3 regions of the Klebsiella sp. Sb-30 genome follow, and region 2 is predicted to be linked to each of the others. Evidence: riboswitches for the same ligand, from Rfam matches in the RefSeq annotation. Region 2 holds a riboswitch; each other region holds the start of a gene.

Region 1 (6,710 bases), 2.0 Mb from region 2:
AACAGCCGGGCATGATATTGACGACCGAGCGCGATAGCGGCGATCACATCGTCCTCAACGTCGCTGTCGCGCTTATCTTTGATGCGCAGCTGAAGGGTACGCACGCCGGCTTTCAGCAGGCGCTCAATCCATACCACGCTATCAACAACCGGATAGAGGCCTAAACGGAACGGGACGGACGGAAAATCGGGTTGATACATCAGGCTTGCTCCTTACGTAAATAGATTTCGCCGCCGCGAGCGCGGAAGTTCTGCGACATATCGGCCATTCCGCTTTCGATATCCTGGCGGGCGGCGTAGTCGCGCACTTCCTGGCTGATTTTCATTGAACAGAATTTGGGTCCGCACATGGAGCAGAAGTGGGCGACTTTTCCCGACTCCTGCGGCAGGGTTTCATCGTGCCAGGCGCGGGCGGTGAACGGGTCGAGGGCGAGGTTGAACTGATCCTCCCAGCGGAACTCAAAACGCGCTTTGGACATGGCGTTATCGCGGATCTGCGCCCCGGGATGGCCTTTGGCGAGGTCGGCGGCGTGGGCGGCGATTTTGTAGGTAATCAGCCCCTGCTTCACGTCCTCTTTATTCGGCAGCCCGAGGTGCTCTTTCGGCGTGACGTAGCAGAGCATCGCGCAGCCAAACCAGCCGATCATCGCGGCGCCGATACCGGAGGTGAAGTGATCGTAGCCGGGAGCGATATCGGTGGTTAACGGCCCGAGGGTATAGAACGGCGCTTCGTGACAGTGCTCCAGCTCTTCGGTCATGTTGCGGCGGATCATCTGCATCGGCACGTGACCCGGGCCTTCAATCATCACCTGCACGTCGTACTCCCAGGCGATTTTCGTCAGCTCGCCTAAGGTTCGCAGCTCGGCAAACTGCGCTTCATCGTTGGCGTCCTGGATCGAACCCGGGCGCAGACCGTCGCCGAGCGAAAGCGAAACGTCATAGGCGGCGCAGATTTCACAAATTTCGCGGAAGTGCTGATAGAGGAAGTTTTCCTGATGGTGCGACAGGCACCATTTCGCCATGATCGAACCGCCGCGGGAGACAATACCGGTGAGGCGTCTGGCGGTCAGCGGCACGTAGCGCAGCAGGACGCCGGCGTGGATGGTGAAGTAGTCAACGCCTTGCTCCGCCTGCTCCAGCAGGGTGTCGCGAAAGGCTTCCCAGCTCAGGTCTTCGGCAATGCCGTTGACCTTTTCCAGCGCCTGATAGATCGGCACCGTACCGATAGGCACCGGACTGTTGCGCAGGATCCACTCGCGGGTTTCGTGGATATAGCGGCCGGTGGAGAGATCCATCACCGTATCCGCTCCCCAGCGGGTTGACCACACCAGCTTTTCGACCTCCTCCTCAATGGACGAGGTGACGGCGGAGTTGCCGATATTGGCGTTAACTTTGACCAGAAAGTTACGGCCGATGATCATCGGCTCCGACTCGGGATGGTTAATATTGGCGGGAATAATGGCGCGCCCGGCAGCCACTTCGTCGCGGACAAACTCCGGCGTGATGTTGTCCGGCAGATGGGCGCCGAACCCTTCTCCCGGGTGCTGGTGGCGCAGCACTTCGCTACGAATGCGCTCGCGGCCCATATTTTCGCGGAGGGCGATAAACTCCATCTCCGGCGTGACGAGGCCCCGGCGGGCGTAGTGGAGCTGAGTCACGCGGCGGCCGGCTCTGGCCCGCTTTGGCGTCAGCAGGCGGCTGAAGCGCAGCCCGTCAAGGCCGTCATCAGCCAGGCGTTGCTGGGAGTAAGCGGAGCTGCGATGGCTCAGCGGTTCGCTATCGTTACGCGCGTCAATCCACGGCTGGCGCAGCTTTGCCAGACCCTGGTGGACATCGATCGGGATATTGGGGTCGCCGTAGGGACCGGAGGTATCGTACACCGGGATCGCTTCGTTATCTTCATAGCGCGGATTTTCTTTGCCGCCGCCGATAAGCGTGGGGCTAAGCTGGATTTCACGCATCGGGACGCGAATATCATCCTGCGAACCCTGAATGTAGATACGCTGCGAGTTGGGGAAGGCCGAGCCTTCAAGCGTGTCGATAAAACGCTGAGCGCGTTCGCGCTGCTGTCGGCGGGTCAGTTTTTCTGTAGACATAGCTCATTCCAGATGAAAAGGAGATGGCTTGTCAGACGACGGATGGAGTAACAGATGCGTTTAGTCCCTGAGGGACGGCCGCTCTTTGCAGTTTACTCTTGTTCCCTTCGCAGGTATTAGCCTGATCAGGTTCCGCGGATCCCGAATTAACGGTCTCAGCCTTTTCCAGTGTGGAAAATAGGCACTCCGACAAGATAACGCTCCCTCCGCAGAGGGAGAATGTCTGTAAATTACTCGTTAACGGTTCACAACTCAAGCAGTCGGCGCGATATTGTCGCTGACGTTGTCCCGCAGGTTGTACGAAATGGCGAGGGCGATCAGCTTATCTTCCAGCGCAAAGCGGGCTTCCAGCGCTTCGCCGATATCGGACAACGCCTGCTGGAACTCAAGATAATTATCATGATCGATAGCATTTTCGAGGCAGGAGTCGTAGTAATCCATAATTTGCTGGGTATTGGCTTCCAGCTGCGGATAGAGTCTGGTGGCCGCCAAAAGTGGCGTATCACCTTCCATTTCGCCAAGAATACGTTCATAAATACTAAAATGGCCGGAGGAGAGGTAATCCACCAGGCTTTGGCAAAAGCTATCCAGCGCCTTTTCGTTAAGCCGCATAAAGGATTCTTTTCCTGGTTTCAGGCCAACCAGCTTGTAGTAAGCGACGAGCAAATGCTTACGTACATGCAGCCAGCGATCGACCAGTTCATTACTGCCTCCAACACGTTCCGTTAGGTTTTCCAGCTGGTTTAACATGGTTGACTCCGCAAGATTAAGAAAATAACGTTGCTCACCAAAATGTAAATATAATGTTAAAAGTGCCAGTAAAACGAAGGTAGTGCAATAGATATGGATCGTATTATTGAAAAATTAGATCGCGGCTGGTGGATCGTCAGTCACGAACAAAAATTATGGTTACCCGACGGGGAATTACCACATGGCGAAGCGGTAAATTTCAATCTTGTCGGCCAGCACGCACTGCATATTGGCGAATGGCAAGGCGACGCGGTGTGGATGGTGCGCCAGGATCGTCGGCATGATATGGGATCGTTGCGTCAGTTATTGGATCAGGATCCGGGGCTGTTTCAACTGGCGGGACGCGGGATCCAGCTGGCCGAATTTTACCGCTCGCATAAATTCTGCGGCTACTGCGGGCATCCTATGCATCCCAGCAAAACCGAATGGGCGATGCTATGCAGCCACTGCCGCGAACGTTATTACCCGCAAATTGCGCCCTGCATGATCGTGGCGATTCGCCGGGACGATTCTATCTTGCTGGCACAGCATACCCGCCATCGCAATGGCGTACATACGGTGCTGGCCGGGTTTGTCGAAGTGGGAGAGACGCTGGAGCAGGCGGTTGCCCGCGAGGTGATGGAAGAGTGCGGTCTGAAGGTGAAAAATCTGCGCTACGTGACCTCCCAGCCGTGGCCGTTCCCGCAGTCGCTGATGACCGCATTTATGGCGGAATATGACAGCGGCGAGATTGTGATCGACAAGAAAGAGCTGCTGCAGGCTGGCTGGTATCGCTATGACGATTTACCGCTGCTGCCGCCGCCGGGTACCGTAGCGCGCCGCCTGATAGAAGACACCGTGGCAATGTGTCGGGCCGACGAGGAATGACGTGATACAATAACGGCCTGACGCTTAAGGAACTGCAAAATGACCGAACTGAAGAACGATCGTTATCTGCGTGCGCTGCTGCGCCAACCCGTTGATGTGACCCCGGTGTGGATGATGCGCCAGGCGGGCCGCTATTTACCGGAGTACAAAGCCACTCGTGCCCAGGCGGGCGACTTTATGTCGCTGTGTAAAAACGCCGAGCTGGCCTGCGAAGTCACATTGCAGCCGCTGCGCCGCTATGCGCTGGATGCGGCGATCCTCTTCTCGGACATTTTGACCATCCCTGACGCAATGGGGCTGGGGCTCTATTTCGAAACCGGCGAAGGCCCACGTTTCACCTCGACGATTACCTGCAAAGCCGATGTCGACAAACTGCCGGTGCCCGATCCGGAAGATGAGCTCGGTTACGTGATGAACGCCGTGCGGACGATTCGCCGCGAACTAAAAGGCGAGGTTCCGCTGATTGGTTTCTCCGGTAGCCCGTGGACGCTGGCGACCTATATGGTTGAAGGGGGCAGTAGCAAGGCCTTCACTGTGATCAAGAAAATGATGTATGCCGACCCGCAGGCGCTGCATGCGCTGCTCGAAAAGCTGGCCAAAAGCGTCACGCTGTACCTGAACGCGCAAATCAAAGCGGGCGCCCAGTCGGTGATGATTTTTGATACCTGGGGTGGCGTGCTGACCGGCCGCGATTATCAGCAGTTCTCGCTCTATTACATGCACAAAATCGTTGATGGCCTGCTGCGTGAAAACGAAGGCCGCCGCGTACCGGTGACCTTATTCACCAAAGGCGGCGGACAGTGGCTGGAAGCGATGGCCGAAACCGGCTGTGATGCGCTGGGCCTCGACTGGACCACCGATATCGCCGATGCGCGCCGCCGCGTCGGTCACAAAGTGGCGCTGCAGGGCAATATGGACCCTTCCATGCTCTATGCGCCTGCGGGCCGTATTGAAGAAGAAGTCGCGACCATACTGGCCGGCTTTGGTCAGGGAGAGGGCCATGTCTTCAACCTCGGTCATGGCATCCATCAGGATGTGAATCCTGAACACGCCGGCGTATTTGTGGAAGCGGTGCACCGGCTGTCGGCGCAATATCATCGCTAAGGAGCGAATATGGATCTGGCGTCGCTACGCGAACGGCAGCAGGAGCTGGCCGCGTCGGTCATTCGTGAGGATCGACTGGATCGGGATCCTCCCCGGCTGATCGGCGGTGCGGACGTTGGCTTCGAGCAAGAAGGTGAAGTGACGCGGGCGGCTATTGTGCTGCTCGCTTATCCATCTCTGGAACTGGTTGAGTATCAGGTGGCGCGCGTTGCCACCACCATGCCGTATATCCCCGGTTTTCTCTCCTTTCGTGAAACGCCCGCGCTGCTGGCGGCATGGCAGCAGCTCGCACAAAAACCAGATCTGCTCTTTGTCGATGGCCACGGGATTTCTCATCCCCGGCGTCTGGGCGTCGCCAGCCATTTTGGCCTGCTGGTGGATGTTCCGACCATTGGCGTGGCAAAAAAGCGCCTGTGCGGTCAGTTTATGCTGCCCGGCGATGAGCCGGGAGCGCTGGCGCTGCTGATGGATAAAAACGAGCAGCTGGCGTGGGTCTGGCGCAGCAAAGCGCGTTGCAACCCGCTGTTTGTCAGCACCGGTCACCGGGTGGCTCTCGATAGTGCGTTGACATGGGTTCAGCGCTGCATCAAGGGCTACCGCCTGCCGGAGCCTACGCGCTGGGCCGATGCGGTTGCCTCGCGGCGTCCGGCATTTGTGCGTTGGCAAGCAAATCATCGCTGATTCAGGTACACTGCGGCTAATTTCTGACTTCGAGAATTCATCATGTTACAAAACCCGATTCATCTGCGCCTGGAGAAGCTGGAAAGCTGGCAGCACGTCACCTTTATGGCCTGTTTGTGCGAGCGCATGTACCCCAATTACGCGATGTTCTGCCAGCAAACCGGATTTGCCGACGGCCAGCTGTATCGTCGTATCCTCGATCTGATTTGGGAAACTCTGACCGTCAAAGATGCGAAGGTGAATTTCGATAGCCAGCTGGAAAAACTGGAAGAGGCGATTCCGGTGGCCGACGACTATGATCTGTACGGCGTGTACCCGGCTATCGATGCCTGCGTTGCTCTGAGTGAACTGATTCATTCGCGTCTGAGCGGAGAAACGCTTGAGCACGCCATTGAGGTGAGCAAGAGTTCGATTACGACCGTCGCGATGCTGGAAATGACCCAGGCAGGTCGTGAAATGACCGATGAAGAGCTCAAAGAGAACCCGGCGGTTGAGCAAGAATGGGATATTCAGTGGGAAATTTTCCGCCTGCTGGCCGACTGTGAAGAACGCGATATTGAACTGATCAAAGGGCTGCGTGCAGACCTTCGTGAAGCCGGTGAGAGCAATATCGGTATAAATTTTCAGCAGTGAGACCAGAAAACGTGATTTACCGCCTGAATTGTAGCGTCTGAAGGCTTCCATTCCGCCCCCCGTCTGGTCTACATTTGGAGGGCGAAAAAAAGTGGCTATCGGTGCGTGTATGCAGGAGAGTGCTTTTCAGGCATTTCCGTCGCACTCGGTGCTTAGCAAGCGATAAACACATTGTAAGGATAACTTATGAACAAGACTCAACTGATTGATGTAATTGCGGACAAAGCTGACCTGTCCAAAGCACAGGCAAAAGCTGCCCTGGAATCTACCCTGGCTGCAATTACTGAGTCTCTGAAAGAAGGTGATGCTGTTCAACTGGTTGGTTTCGGTACCTTCAAAGTGAACCACCGCGCTGAGCGTACTGGCCGCAACCCGCAGACCGGTAACGAAATCAAAATTGCCGCTGCTAACGTGCCGGCGTTTGTTTCTGGTAAAGCACTGAAAGACGCAGTTAAGTAAGACCGCGTGGCAGTGTACAGTTTTAACGAAGGGGCCTTAAAGCCCCTTTTGTCTATCTGGCGTCGCGCATTGATGCTGGCAGGCGTCGTGCTGATCTCTGCCTGTAGCCATGATTCTTCTG
Region 2 (6,710 bases):
AACATTTCTGGCGTCATGGCGCGCACGGTGTCCGGGCTGGCGGTGTTCGGCGTCGGCAGTTTCTGCACGCCGTTACGCAATTCCTGCGCACCGGTGAGGTAGAAGTTACGCCACGGACCGGATTCGGCCTGATAGCCCAGCTGCTCCAGGGCATCCGCTTCGAGGTTACGCGCATCCTGGTTTTGCGGATCGGCGAAGACAATCTTGCTGACCACCTGGGCGACCCAGCGGTAGTTACCCTGCGAGTAGTCTTCTTTCGCTTTCTTCATGATGGCATCGGCGCCGCCCATGTATTCCACGAATTTCTTCGCCGCTTCTTCCGGCGGCAGTTCGTCGAGGGTCGCCGGGTTGCCGTCAAACCAGCCGAGATACAGCACGTAGGTGGCCTTCACGTCATGGCTGACGGAGCCGTAGTAACCGCGGTTCGCCCAGGTATGTGCCAGGCTGTCCGGCAGCTTGAATTTGGCTGCGATTTCGTCACGGGTCAGCCCTTCGTTGGCCATGCGCAGGGTCTGGTCGTTGATATAACGATACAGGTCACGCTGGCTTTTCAGCAGGTTAACGACGTTTTCGTTGCCCCAGGTCGGCCAGTGGTGCTGAGCCATGATGATCTCAGCTTTATCACCCCAGCGTACAATCGCTTCGTTGATATATTTCGACCATGGCAGCGGTTCACGAATTTTCGCGCCGCGCAGGGAGTAGGTGTTGTGCAGGGTATGGGTGACATCTTCCGCCGATTCGATGAGTTTCTTCTCTTCGATATACCACAGCATTTCGGACGGCGCTTCGGAGCCCGGCGCCAGCATAAAGTCGTAGGTCAGGCCGTCGATAACTTCTTTCTGCCCGTCCTTCTCGATGATATTGGTCGGGGCAATCAGGGTCACGGTACCGGCGGAGGTGGTGGTCCCCAGCCCGGCGCCCACCTGGCCTTTGGCATCAGGCTTGAGCAGGTTGCCGTACATGTAGCTGGCGCGACGGCTCATGACGTTACCGGCCATGATATTTTCCGCCACCGCGGCTTCCATAAAGCCGGACGGCGCATAGATTTTGACTTTGCCCGCTTTCACGTCGGCTTCATCGATCACGCCGCGCACGCCGCCGTAGTGGTCAACGTGGCTGTGGGTGTAGATAACCGCCACGACCGGTTTTTTACCGCGGTTTTTATAGTACAGATCCATCCCCACTTTCGCCGTTTCGGCGGAAACCAGCGGGTCAACCACGGTAATCCCTTCTTTCCCTTCGATGATGGTCATGTTGGACAGGTCGAGGTTACGAATCTGGTACACGCCGTCGGTGACTTCAAACAGACCGCTGATGTTGATCAGCTGAGACTGGCGCCACAGGCTCGGGTTAACGGTATCCGGCGCTTTTTCTCCCTCTTTAATGAAGGCGTACTGCTGCGGATCCCAGACCACGTTGCCTTGCTCGCCTTTGATGACCTCGGTAGACAGGGCGGCGATAAAGCCTTTGTGGGCGTTGGTGAAATCGGTGTTATCGGAGAAAGGGAGCTGATTATACAGTGCGTCATTCGCTTGCTTTGTTGCTGCTGCTGCCTCTCCCGGTGCAACCTCAGCCCAGGCGGGAAGGGTAATGGCCGATAGCATTCCTGCTAATGCCATTCCTTTCACTATGGGGGTTAAGCTCATTGGAATCCTCATGTTTTCGCTGATTCACTCGGTATTTTCGATATGACGTCATGTTAAGATTTGTAACACTTACTTAAACAATAACCGCTTGTTTCCATTGATTAAGTTTATGGTTACAAAAATGTTTATTTAGTTAATAAATGGTATTGGCGGCGTTGGGGGGATCGCGGCGGGGCGCTTGCGTCAGGCGTCGGCTTCCCGTAACCTGCCTGCAGAGAACGTTTATATCTTCTCAATGACTCGGGGTGCCCTTCCTGGTGAAGGCTGAGAAAGACCCGTACCACCTGATCTGGATAATGCCAGCGTAGGGAAGTCAGAGACCAAAGGGTCGTTGCTTCTTCATCGCCTGGCTGGAGCAAACGATGCAAGCTGAGCCTCTCAATCCCGCGCATATTGCGCATCTGCAACATCTTTTTCGCCGTCATTCCCCCCTTGTTCACTGCATGACTAACGATGTGGTACAGACCTTTACTGCCAACGTACTGCTGGCGGTCGGCGCCTCGCCCGCGATGGTGATCGATCCGCAGGAAGCGAGCCAGTTTGCGGCACTCGCGGATGCGCTGCTGATTAACGTCGGAACCTTAACCGTCGACCGTGCGCAGGCGATGCGCGCCGCGGCACTCAGCGCGCAAAACGCGGGCAAACCGTGGGCGCTGGATCCGGTGGCGGTCGGGGCGTTAACCCTGCGCAGCGCGTTTTGCCATGAATTGTTGAGCCTGCAACCGGCCGCCATTCGCGGCAATGCGTCTGAGATTATGGCGCTGGCCGGAATGAGCGCCGGCGGACGCGGGGTCGATACTACCGATACCGCGGCGGCGGCGCTGCCCGCCGCACAGGCCCTGGCGCGGCAGATCAATACCATTGTCGCGGTGACCGGCGAAGTAGATTACGTCACCGACGGCCAGCGTACGCGTGCGGTCAGCGGCGGCGATCGGTTGATGACCCGGGTCGTGGGGACCGGCTGTGCGCTTTCGGCGGTGGTGGCGGCCAGTACCGCCATGCCTGGCGATCGCCTCGAAAACGTTGCTGCCGCCTGCGGGCTGATGAAACAGGCGGGCGGCGCGGCGGCGCGCGGCAGAGGGCCGGGCAGTTTTACCCCGGCATTTCTTGACGCGCTGTACGGGGAGAACAACGGATGAAACGAATTAATGCGCTGACTATTGCCGGTACTGATCCCAGCGGCGGCGCGGGGATCCAGGCCGACCTGAAAACTTTCTCTGCCCTCGGGGCCTATGGTTGTTCGGTGATCACCGCGCTGGTGGCGCAAAACACCCGCGGCGTGCAGTCGGTCTATCGCATCGACCCGGATTTTGTTGCCGCACAGCTGGATTCGGTATTCAGCGACGTCCGTATCGATACCACGAAAATTGGCATGCTGGCGGAAACGGATATCGTGGAAGCCGTGGCGGAGCGTCTGGCGCGCTATCAGATTGACAACGTTGTCCTGGATACGGTCATGCTGGCGAAAAGCGGCGATCCGCTGCTCTCGGCTTCGGCGGTGGCGACGCTACGCACCCGCCTGCTGCCGCAGGTTTCGCTGATCACGCCGAATCTGCCGGAGGCGGCGGCGCTGCTGGATGCGCCGCACGCGCAGAGCGAGAAAGAGATGCTGGAGCAGGGGCGGGCGCTGCTGGCGATGGGCTGCGGCGCAGTGCTGATGAAAGGCGGTCATCTCGACAACGCGGAAAGCCCGGACTGGCTGTTTACCCGCGATGGCGAGCAGCGCTTCACCGCGCCGCGGGTCCAGACTAAAAATACGCACGGAACTGGCTGTACGCTCTCCGCGGCGCTGGCGGCGCTGCGCCCGCGCTATCGCGACTGGGGAGAGACGGTTGCCGAGGCGAAAGGCTGGCTCTCTGCGGCGCTGGCGCAGGCGGATTCGCTGGAGGTGGGCCACGGTATCGGGCCGGTTCACCATTTCCACGCGTGGTGGTAAGCCTGATATACTGGCGTGAGAATTCTGCCAGGAAAAGATAAATGGAACAGGCGCATACCCGGTTAATTAGCCAGCTTGTTGAACGGATTGCGGCGTCGGATAACGCGCCGCTCTATCTGAAGTTTGCCGACACGATTAAGGATGCCGTGCGCAGCGGCTGGCTGGAAAATGGCAATATTCTTCCCGGTGAACGCGATCTCAGCCAGCTGACCGGCGTGTCGCGCATCACCGTCCGCAAAGCGCTCCAGCTGCTGGAAGACGAAGGCGTGGTGACCCGCTCGCGGGGTTACGGGACGCAGATCAACAATATCTTTGAATATTCGCTGAAAGAAGCGCGCGGCTTTACTCAGCAGGTGGTTTTACGCGGCAAGAAGCCGGATACGCTGTGGGTGAATAAACGCGTTGTCAAATGTCCGGAGGAGGTTGCCCGCCAGCTGGCAATCGCGGTGGGCAGCGATGTGTTTATGCTCAAACGCATTCGGTATGTTGATGAGGACGCGGTCTCGCTCGAAGAGTCCTGGGTGCCTGCGCATCTGATCCATGACGTCGATGCGATCAGCGTCTCGCTGTATGACTACTTTCGCAGCCAGCAGATTCTGCCGCAGCGGACCCGCTCGCGCGTCAGCGCCCGGATGCCGGACGCCGAATTTCAGTCGCATATTAAGATGGACAGCGCCATCCCGGTGCTGGTGATCAAACAGGTTGCCCTCGATCAGTACCAGCACCCCATTGAATACAGCATCAGCTACTGCCGCAGCGATCTATACGTTTTTGTGTGCGAGGAGTAGCGCTTCGCGGTGCGGGGCGCAATCGCCGCCCCGATGGCCCACGACCCAGGCCGCAACGGCATTCCCCAACGTCACCGCCTCCCCCAGACTCCAGCCGGCGGCCAACCCGGCAAGCGTACCGCCGGCGTGACTGTCCCCGGCGCCGATCGTATCGACGACCGTGGTCGGGAAAGGGGCGGCGAGACCGCTCTCCTGCGGGCTGAAATAGCAGGCGCCTTCTTTATCCAGACGCACAATCAGCGGTGCGGCATATTTCTTCAGCCAGGCGGCGCCAAATGCGCTGACCTCGGGCGAAAATCCGTGCGCTTCAGCCGCGATGACGGCTTCCTGGCGGTTGACGGAAACCAGTGGCTTCAGGGCCATCAGACGCGTCATCAGCGTTTCGGGAATATCGGCAATCCGCGGGCCAAAGTCGATAAAGGCGCTTACCTGCGGCTGCCGTTCCAGCCAGGAGACCAGTCGTTCGCCGCTGGCGGATGCCAGCTGATAGCCGGAAAGATAGACCAGGCTGCCGGAGGGGGCATGCACGCGTTCGAGCCACGCATCACACCACTGATTTTCCACACCGCTGAAGGATATAAAGGTCCGCTCGCCGTCCGGCTCTACCAGCGCCAGGCACCAGCCATTGTCGCCGTCTGCCTGGCTGATGACGCTGGTTAACCCCTCTTTGGCGAGGCGCTGGCGGATAATTTCCGCCCACACGCCCTGGCCAATCGGCAGCGCATTTTGTGCATCGATCCCCAGCCTTTTTAAGGTCACGGCGATGTTTAACGCGCAGCCGCCGACATTGACGCTCTGTTGCTGCAGTTCGATATCACATCCGCGCCAGGGCAGAGCATAGGCGTCGGCGATCACGTCAATCACCGCGGCGCCGAGGACGGTGACCGGACGTTGCGCCTTCAGCGTGGCCAGTTTATCCGTTAACTGTTGGGCATTCATTCGGCCTCCCGCTGCTGACGATAGTGCATCAGGGCATCGGCGTAGCGCGTGAAGTCCAGCTTATTGACCTCGTCCAGGCGTGCCTTGAAAGCACTATCGATGGCGGAAATCCCGTGTAACGCGCCGCAAATCGCCGTCGCCATGGCCCCGATGGTATCGGTATCGCCGCCCAGATTGGCGCAGAGAATGGCGCAGCGGTTAGGGTCGGTACCGGCCAGTTCCACCATCGCTATCGCGCACGGGACGGATTCAATGGTGCTGGTTCCGGCGCCAATCAGCTGATAAAGCTGCTCGCTGGCGGACTCGAGGCCATCTGCCTGGCGTACGGTGCGTAACGCCAGCTCAATACGCAGCGCCAGCGAGGCGCTAAAGGTTGTGGTCTTCTGTTCCTGCGCGTAGCGCGCCACGGCCGGCAGGGCGTCAACAATCGCTGGCCAGCCGGCGCCGTCAACGGCGCGGGAGATTGCCCAGGCGATAACCGTCGCGCCGGCGATGGCTAAATCCGATTTATGCGTCGGGCTGGAGGCCGCGGCCACGTCGCTGATAAATGCATCAAGATTGTCGCCCGGCAGCAGGCAGCCCAGCGGCGAGGCGCGCATCGCCGCGCCGTTGGTCACGCCGTTATTGTCCAGTTCGCTTACCGGTTTGCCGTTGCGAATCGCGTTGAGAGCAATTTTCGATGTCGGTCCTAAGACGTTTTTATTAAATGCATCAAAGCCTTCTGCCCAACGCAGAATATGTCGGCCAATGACATCCGGGACGATCTGCCCGTCGCATTCGATAATGGCGTCAGCGAGGCACAGGGCCATCGAGGTGTCATCGGTAAATTCCGCCTCGGCAAAGTAGCAGGCGGCGTTATTCTCCGCCGGGCCCGGCAGGAAGCGGTCGATCCAGCCAAAATGGGCTTTCACCCGCGATCGTGGCCATAGCTCTGACGGCATGCCCATCGCATCCCCTAACGCCTGCCCGTAAAGAGCACCGAGAATACGTTCTGCTTTCATTTCACTTCCCCTTGTTTAAGCTCAGCATTTTCTGTATCGACGTCGATGGTCGTAATTTCTTTGTCCGATTCCCGGAAAAACACCATGAACAGCACGGCGATAATCGCAATCATGATGGCGCCGAACGTCCACATGCCCGCCCAGTTGAAGGTGAGTCCGTTGACGGGTTGCGGGTAGGCGAACATTTTTTCCATCATCACGCCGCCGAGGCGGTAACCGAGCAGGCTGCCAAAGCCCTGGCAGCAGAGCGTAATTAACCCCTGGGCCGCATTACGCATCGATACCGGCGCCTTCTTATCAACGTAGATATAGGCGGTAACGTAGTAAAAATCGTAGCTGACGCCGTGCAGCAGAATACCGAGGAACATCAGCGTATAGGTGAAATAGTTCTCCGCGCCGC
Region 3 (6,710 bases), 1.0 Mb from region 2:
GCCGACGTCACGGGGAAGAAAATCACCAGAACCGCCATCATCACTTTGGCGCTCATCCCGAAGCCAAACCACAGCACCAGCAGCGGGGCGAGGGCGAAAACCGGAATCGCCTGACTGGTCAGCACCAGCGGCATCAGCCAGCGCTGTAGGCGCGGCGAGATCATCATACACAGGGCCAACACCACGCCGAGCAGTACCCCGAGAGTCAGGCCGCTGAGGATCTCGCTCAAAGTAACCAGCGTGTGCCAGCTCAGCCAGCTGCGGTTGTTCCACAGGGCGGCGGCCACCGCCGATGGCGACGGCAGCAGGAACGCCGGAATGCCGCTGTTACTGAGCAGCCACCAAAACACCAGCAGGCCGCAGAACACCACGCCGCCGCGGAAAAGTTTCCCTCTCATCCGTTGGCCCTCATCAACTGTTGCAGTAGCGCGGCTTGTCCCCTCAGCAGCGCCGGATCGTCCGGCGCCCGCGGCGGTTTCCCCGTCAGATGATGGGAGTCATCAATGCCGCCGGGCGGCGGCGAGAGCACCAGCAGGCGATGGCTGAGCCGGCAGGCTTCCATCGGATCGTGGGTAATCAACACCACCGTACGCTGAGTCAGCAGTTCCGCTGCCAGCGTCTGGATACGCGTGCGGGTAAGGGTGTCCAGCGCCGAAAAAGGCTCATCCATTAACACGATCGGCCGATCTTCATACAGCGTGCGCGCCAGCGCCGCCCGCTGACGCATGCCGCCGGAGAGCGACGCCGGACGATCGTCGGCGCAGTGGCTGAGTCCCACCTGCTCTAATAACCTCGCAACCCGCTGCCGATCGACGCGCTCTCCGCGCAGGCGGGCGCCAAGCGCTACATTGTCGCGCACGCTTAGCCACGGATAGAGCAGGTCCTTTTGCCCCATCCAGGCCAGACGAGGGGCCAGCGGGCGACCGTCGCTGGCCTGAACCTGACCGTGAGTGGGGGCAGCCAGTCCGGCGATAATTCGCAGCAGGCTGGTTTTGCCGGCACCGCTGGCGCCCAGCAGCGAAATCCACTGTCCAGCGGGAATATCAAACGACAACTTGTCAAAAATGACCCGTGAGCCGAAGCGCAGACTTAATTCCCGCACCGCGATAGTCGGAGCCGTCACTGAGCGACCGCCGCGGCATTCAGTCCCATCTGCCAGAAGTTGGCTTCCAGACGGGTGGCGGTGGTGAAGATGGCACCCAGCTCTGCGATGCGCGATTCGGCGCCGCGCTGCTGCCAGACACGCTCCAGCAGGCCGATAGCCGCCGTGACACCGTCGAGATAGCCCGCATCGCCGTAGTTACGGATCCAGGAGGCATAGGGGTTGTCGGTGAGCCGGGTGGCCGGATTGTGGAGCAGTCCGAGGCCGATTTCCGCATAGCCAGCCACGCAGGGCATCAGCGCCACCAGCAGATCGAGCGCATCGCCGGAATGACCGATATCCAGCACGTAGCGGGTGTAGTTTACCGTCTCCGGCGCTTCGCTTTCGGCGGCCATTGTCGCTTCGTCCAGCCCCCAGCCCGCGCAATAGCCGACGTGCAGCGGCAGTTCGCCAAGAATCGCGTTCATTGAGGCGGCCGCGGCGCGCATCTCCGGGAGCGTGCGCAGTTTGCTGACCAGCAGGGCATAGCTACGGGCAAAGTGGATCAGGAACAGGTAGTCCTGAGTCAGATAGCGTCGGAAGGCGCGTTCGGGCAAGGTACCGTCGGCAAGCTGGCGGAGAAAAGGATGGGCAACGTACTGTTCCCAGTCGCCTCCCGCCTGCTGGCGCAGACGACCATAAATACCCTGGGTAAAGATCGGCAGAATCACAGGACCTCCTGATTACGGGGAGATCCGGGTGTGCGGAAGTATGAACAGGCAATGGCGGTAAACTGGCAAAATTGCCGACCCGTCCCTTCGCTGGCATGACCCAGATCAGGTTCAAAGGGTTCGGCTTACGCCATCTCAGCCCTCACGGGACACCCCTCGGTTGCGCCATGTTATACGGCATTCACTTTTTGATTACAATCCCGGCCGCGGGCGAATTGCCATCTGAATATGTGACACCGTCACTTACCATGATGGCTAAAAACTCAGCGCCGGCATATTTTCGCCGTAGACCATTGGCTTTCTATGCGTTTTTAACTGGCTAATTTGTCCAGAATTAAAAAAAACCGCCGGCCGAAAATTGGTAGTTCATGGCACCATAGGATATATTTTCATTACCATGAAACCCATTATTCTTCAGCCACATGGGCATTCAGAACCCATCACGGCGCCGGAGAGTGCATGAAGTTTTCGCTACCGACCTTATTGCTGGCGCTCATCGTGCCACTTTCCCTTCCCGCCGTTGGCGCCGATCTGTTCGATCCCGAAGATGGCATGCTGGATATGAGCCGCTATCTCCAGGATAACCAGTACGGGTTTCTTCCGGTGCCTGTGGTGATAACCGAGCCGGCGGTGGGCTACGGCGGGGGGCTGTTTGGTCTCTTTTTGCACGGTAAAGGGACGCGGGATGGCGATCATTTTATTCCGCCGCCGATCACCGCTTTTGGCGGCGGTGGAACGCAGAACGGGACCTGGTTTATCGGCGGCGGCCACCGGCATACCTGGAATAATGACCGTATCCGCTATCTGCTGCTGCTGGGCTACGCCAATATTAAACTGGATATCTATTCCGACGGATTGACCAGTTTTAACAAAAATACCGCTATTCATTCGCAGACCCGCGGCTATGGCGGTCTGCAAAAACTGCTGTTTCGCGTAGGCGACACGCCGGTATTTGTCGGGGCCTCTCAGGTGTATGCGAAAACCGACGTTTCCGCCGATAACCCGGTCGTTAATCGGGTATGGCAGCAGGTGCTGGGTCAGGAGAGTGCATCATCGGCGCTGGGCGTGGTGGCGGAATATGACACTACGGATAATTTTTTCTATCCTGAGAAGGGGTTATCGGTACAAAGCGAATATCGATTTTTCCGTTCATTGTTAGGTGGCGACTATCATTACGATCAGTTCTCTGTCGATGGGAAATACTATATCCCGCTCAGTCGCACGCTGACGCTCGCCGTGGCTGGCAACTATCAGTCGTTGACCCACCATGATAAGCGCCTGACGCCAATGGCTCGCCCTTATATCGAATTACGCGGGATTTCTCGTTACCGCTATCAGGGGGATTATGTCAGTACGGCGCAGACCCAGCTTGCCTGGGAATTTCAGCCGCGCTGGATCCTGCAAGGGTTCGTCGGTATCGGCAGCGCCGCTGACGAGGCCCATTCACTGTGGGAGCAAACCGAAGTGGCGTGGGGGACAGGGTTTCGCTACCTGATAGCGCGCCAGTATGGATTACATACGGGGATTGATATTGCCTTCAGCGAACATGAACAGGCGCTTTATTTTAATGTAGGTTCCGGACTTTAAGGTCAGATGAGAAAAAAATGAGATGGACTAAAACCGTACTTACGTTGTTGTTAACGTCGGGCACCGCCTGGGGGGCCAGCACGACCGACAGTTCCGGCAGCAGCTATTTTCCGATTTGGGGTGATGAGGCAAGGGCGCGTGGATACTCCATTCCGCTGCCTTTCGGGGTCAATTTAAGCTATATGAACATTCGCCAGGATATCCTGGTCGACAGTATCTCTTTTTCCGGACTGAAGCTCGGGAACCACCCGATACCGAGCGATATGTTCGCTATCGATGCCGGACACACGCGACAAAAGAGCAAGACCGAGAACCTGCGTCTGGATATGTGGGTGTTTCCTTTCTTAAATATCTACGGCATCGCCGGGCATACCAGCGGATCGTCGTTATCAAAAGTCTCCGTTGACGCCGATCCCTCAAAATATACCGGGATCGACCGGATTATTGCCGGATCCGTGCATCGGCTCCATGAAAACGGACAGCTGCAGGATATTGATTTTGCGCTCGATTTTAAAGGCACCACCTGGGGAACCGGGTTTACCCTCGCCGGCGGCTATGGCAACTGGTTCGGCCTGATCGATACCAACTATACCCGTACCGACTTCGATATTCTTGACGGTAAAATCTCGGCCACCACCGTGTCGCCGCGCATTGGCTATCGCTTTAATTTGCAAGGTATCGCCGGCCCGTCAAACTTAAGTATCTGGGTGGGCAGTATGTACCAGAACGTACAGCAGGAGTTCAAAGGCAATCTCTCCGATCTGCATATGCCGCCGGAACTCCAGCCGCTTATTGCTGCGGTTAATAAAGACGATCAGGGCAAGTTTGACGTGAAGCAGCGACTCTCTTCTCCGTGGAACATGCTGGTGGGCGCGCAATATGAAATTACGCAGAACTTTAACGTCTTAACCGAGTTTGGTTTTAACGAACGTAATAGCTTCTTTGTTGCCGGAGAATACCGTTTTTAACCTCGCAAAATGCCGCCTGCGAGCGTCCGTTTTATGTCCTGGAGACGATGTTAATGCGTAATGGCTTGTTATTTTTGCTGGCGGCCGCGTTCTCGGTGTGCGCGAAGGATCCGGTATTACCGGTCGTTCCCACTCCCCGGGTCAAACCGGTGGTCAGCCAGCTGGCGCCGCCGGAATCGCTGCGTCCGTGCTGTGCTTTTGGCTATGATCTGCATGTCAGAGCGATTGGGGTGCCGATCCCGGTCTATCAAATTGGTAATGTCCTGACGCTCGATACGTTGGGTAAGCATCGTTACAACGACAGCGCGCTGGGGGCGGTAAAAAATCTTGTCGGGCTGAGTGAAGAGGAAAACGGGCTGATCTATACCCGTCGCGGCGGGTTTATCGATATCGCCCACGTGCGCGATACGGCGGATAACACTTTTTATCTCTTCTCCCGCATTTACCCGAATCTTGGACAGGCGGGGCGCATTTTCTACAGCGAGGAGCTGGGCGTCAGACGGATCCAGCTCAATGCTTTTATGCCGCCGGCTTCCCTGTCCCGACGCTATGAGATTGCCGCCTGGCTCGCAGGCCGTCTGGCCTATGAACTTGCGCAATGGCATGAAATTGCGCAGTGGAATGGTTTCCAGTCAGTTCCCGGTTTTTCGGAGGAAATCTCCGCCTTTTCCCCGGAAGATCTCTATTCGAATCTGCTGGGGGCACGGCTGGCCATCAGCGTCATTTTGCACGGCCATGCCGGTTCGGTTGACGACTATAACCGGGCGATGGACGTCGCGCTGAAAAAGGTGTTGGTGAAGCTGATGGTGGCTCCGCGCAGTGAAACGGAAAGTATGTTTCGCAAGCTGGATGGCGACTGGTGGAACAGCCAGCGTCGGGTTCCGGATAAATTTCTGGTGCTCAAACGCAATTACGATATGAGCGACGATCGGCTTCCGACGCCGGTCCCGTTCGAGAGGACGACACCCTGGCGGTTAACTCTGCCGCAGACGGTGGACGGCTTTTCGCTCGCAGAACTTGGTCAGTTGCAAATTCATCCGGGGCAGGACATGCAGATGCTGCCGGTGCCGGAGACCTTCTATACCCCCGGGCAGTTCCAGGGACTGGCCGATCGCGCCGAACGGGCGGATCAAACCCAGCTTGAGCGTATCGAGAAATAACTCAGGAACGGCGAGCGCCGGGGAGAATGCCCGGCTTCTGTCAGCGGCAGCGCCGTTTTGCTTTCCCGGTACACTTTCCATAATCAAAAAGGAACTATACTTCCGGCGTCTCCATCTCGTGTCTGAACTTTCGACGTCATTTCATTAGCTTATTAGCCTACGCCGTTGGGCCATATTGGCGATGAGCGCGTCGTTCAGAAGCGTGGTGCCTGTTCGCTGGAGGGCTGCATGTTATTAAAAGAGTTAATGATTTTTGATTTATTAAGCACCCCTGTTTGGGTGGTTCATCCTTTTAAAGAAGCAGTCGTCTATTGTAATCAGGCTTCCAGAACCCTCAGCGGAGCGATGTCGCTGGATGAAATGCGCAAAGGTACGCTCTCCAGCTGCCCGGAACGCAGCCTGCAGAATTATCTGTACTACTTCAAAAATATTGCTGAAGTATTCGAAGTGTGGACGATTCAAACCCCGGAAGGTCTGAGTCCGGTTTATTGTAAAACCACCCTGATTAAATCCGCAGAATATGACACATTAATTCTTTTTGAAGCGGCAAAGATCCTGCAGCAAAATGACTCGTTTAAGGCGCTCCCCGCGCACCCTTACAAACGGCGCAGCAATAGTTTCTTTTCGCGATTCTTTATGACCAGTTCTGCCCCGATGCTGTTGATTGACCCTGAACAGGACGGGCGAATTATTGATGCTAATATCGCCGCGCTGCGGTTTTATAACTATACGGCCGATGAGATGCGCACTCGCCATACCTGGCAAATCAATACTCTGGGAAGGGACGTGCTACCCGTGATGCGCAGCGTGGCAAGCTTACCCGGCGGCCACAAGCCGCTTAATTTTACCCATATTCTGTCCGATGGTTCTCTCCGCTACGTTCAGACCTATGCCGGACCGGTGGTGCTGAACCATATACGGTTGATGCTGTGTATTGTTCATGACATTACTGAAGAAGTGCATCTGAAGGAAGAACTTGAATTTGCCGCCACTCACGATCCTTTAACCGGATTACTTAACCGACGCGAGTTTTATCGTATTGTTGATTCTTCATTATTTCATTCAGGCGGTTTTTGCCTGCTGCTGGTGGATGTCGATAATTTTAAAGCGATTAATGATAGCTACGGACACCAAAAAGGCGATGAGGTGCTGCTGGCGATTTCCCGAATTCTTGAATCCGCTG

The links. Region 2 has a riboswitch for thiamine pyrophosphate ahead of thiM (hydroxyethylthiazole kinase). Riboswitches for the same ligand answer to the same signal wherever they lie in the genome.
Region 1: it holds a riboswitch for thiamine pyrophosphate, as region 2 does, so the genes downstream of both, thiC (phosphomethylpyrimidine synthase ThiC) here and thiM (hydroxyethylthiazole kinase) in region 2, are expected to answer to the same signal.
Region 3: it holds a riboswitch for thiamine pyrophosphate, as region 2 does, so the genes downstream of both, AC236I_RS12620 (TenA family protein) here and thiM (hydroxyethylthiazole kinase) in region 2, are expected to answer to the same signal.

The regions. Positions count from the first base shown of each region.
Region 1 covers NZ_CM172749.1:5,098,747-5,105,456, reverse strand. The annotation lists gene thiE (thiamine phosphate synthase) at 1-200, opposite strand, end outside; gene thiC (phosphomethylpyrimidine synthase ThiC) at 200-2,095, opposite strand; TPP riboswitch at 2,181-2,294, opposite strand; gene AC236I_RS23830 (Rsd/AlgQ family anti-sigma factor) at 2,348-2,845, opposite strand; gene nudC (NAD(+) diphosphatase) at 2,939-3,712, shown strand; gene hemE (uroporphyrinogen decarboxylase) at 3,752-4,816, shown strand; gene nfi (deoxyribonuclease V) at 4,826-5,497, shown strand; gene AC236I_RS23810 (YjaG family protein) at 5,540-6,130, shown strand; gene hupA (nucleoid-associated protein HU-alpha) at 6,317-6,589, shown strand; gene AC236I_RS23800 (DUF1481 domain-containing protein) at 6,602-6,710, shown strand, end outside.
Region 2 covers NZ_CM172749.1:1,674,072-1,680,781, forward strand. The annotation lists gene AC236I_RS07925 (alkyl/aryl-sulfatase) at 1-1,646, opposite strand, end outside; TPP riboswitch at 1,878-1,974, shown strand; gene thiM (hydroxyethylthiazole kinase) at 2,009-2,785, shown strand; gene thiD (bifunctional hydroxymethylpyrimidine kinase/phosphomethylpyrimidine kinase) at 2,782-3,582, shown strand; gene AC236I_RS07940 (GntR family transcriptional regulator) at 3,624-4,370, shown strand; gene AC236I_RS07945 (PfkB family carbohydrate kinase) at 4,344-5,309, opposite strand; gene AC236I_RS07950 (ADP-ribosylglycohydrolase family protein) at 5,306-6,310, opposite strand; gene AC236I_RS07955 (nucleoside permease) at 6,307-6,710, opposite strand, start outside.
Region 3 covers NZ_CM172749.1:2,673,216-2,679,925, reverse strand. The annotation lists gene AC236I_RS12630 (ABC transporter permease) at 1-398, opposite strand, end outside; gene AC236I_RS12625 (ABC transporter ATP-binding protein) at 395-1,123, opposite strand; gene AC236I_RS12620 (TenA family protein) at 1,120-1,812, opposite strand; TPP riboswitch at 1,878-1,979, opposite strand; gene AC236I_RS12615 (BamA/TamA family outer membrane protein) at 2,272-3,399, shown strand; gene AC236I_RS12610 (hypothetical protein) at 3,417-4,367, shown strand; gene AC236I_RS12605 (DUF4056 domain-containing protein) at 4,421-5,527, shown strand; gene AC236I_RS12600 (GGDEF domain-containing protein) at 5,756-6,710, shown strand, end outside.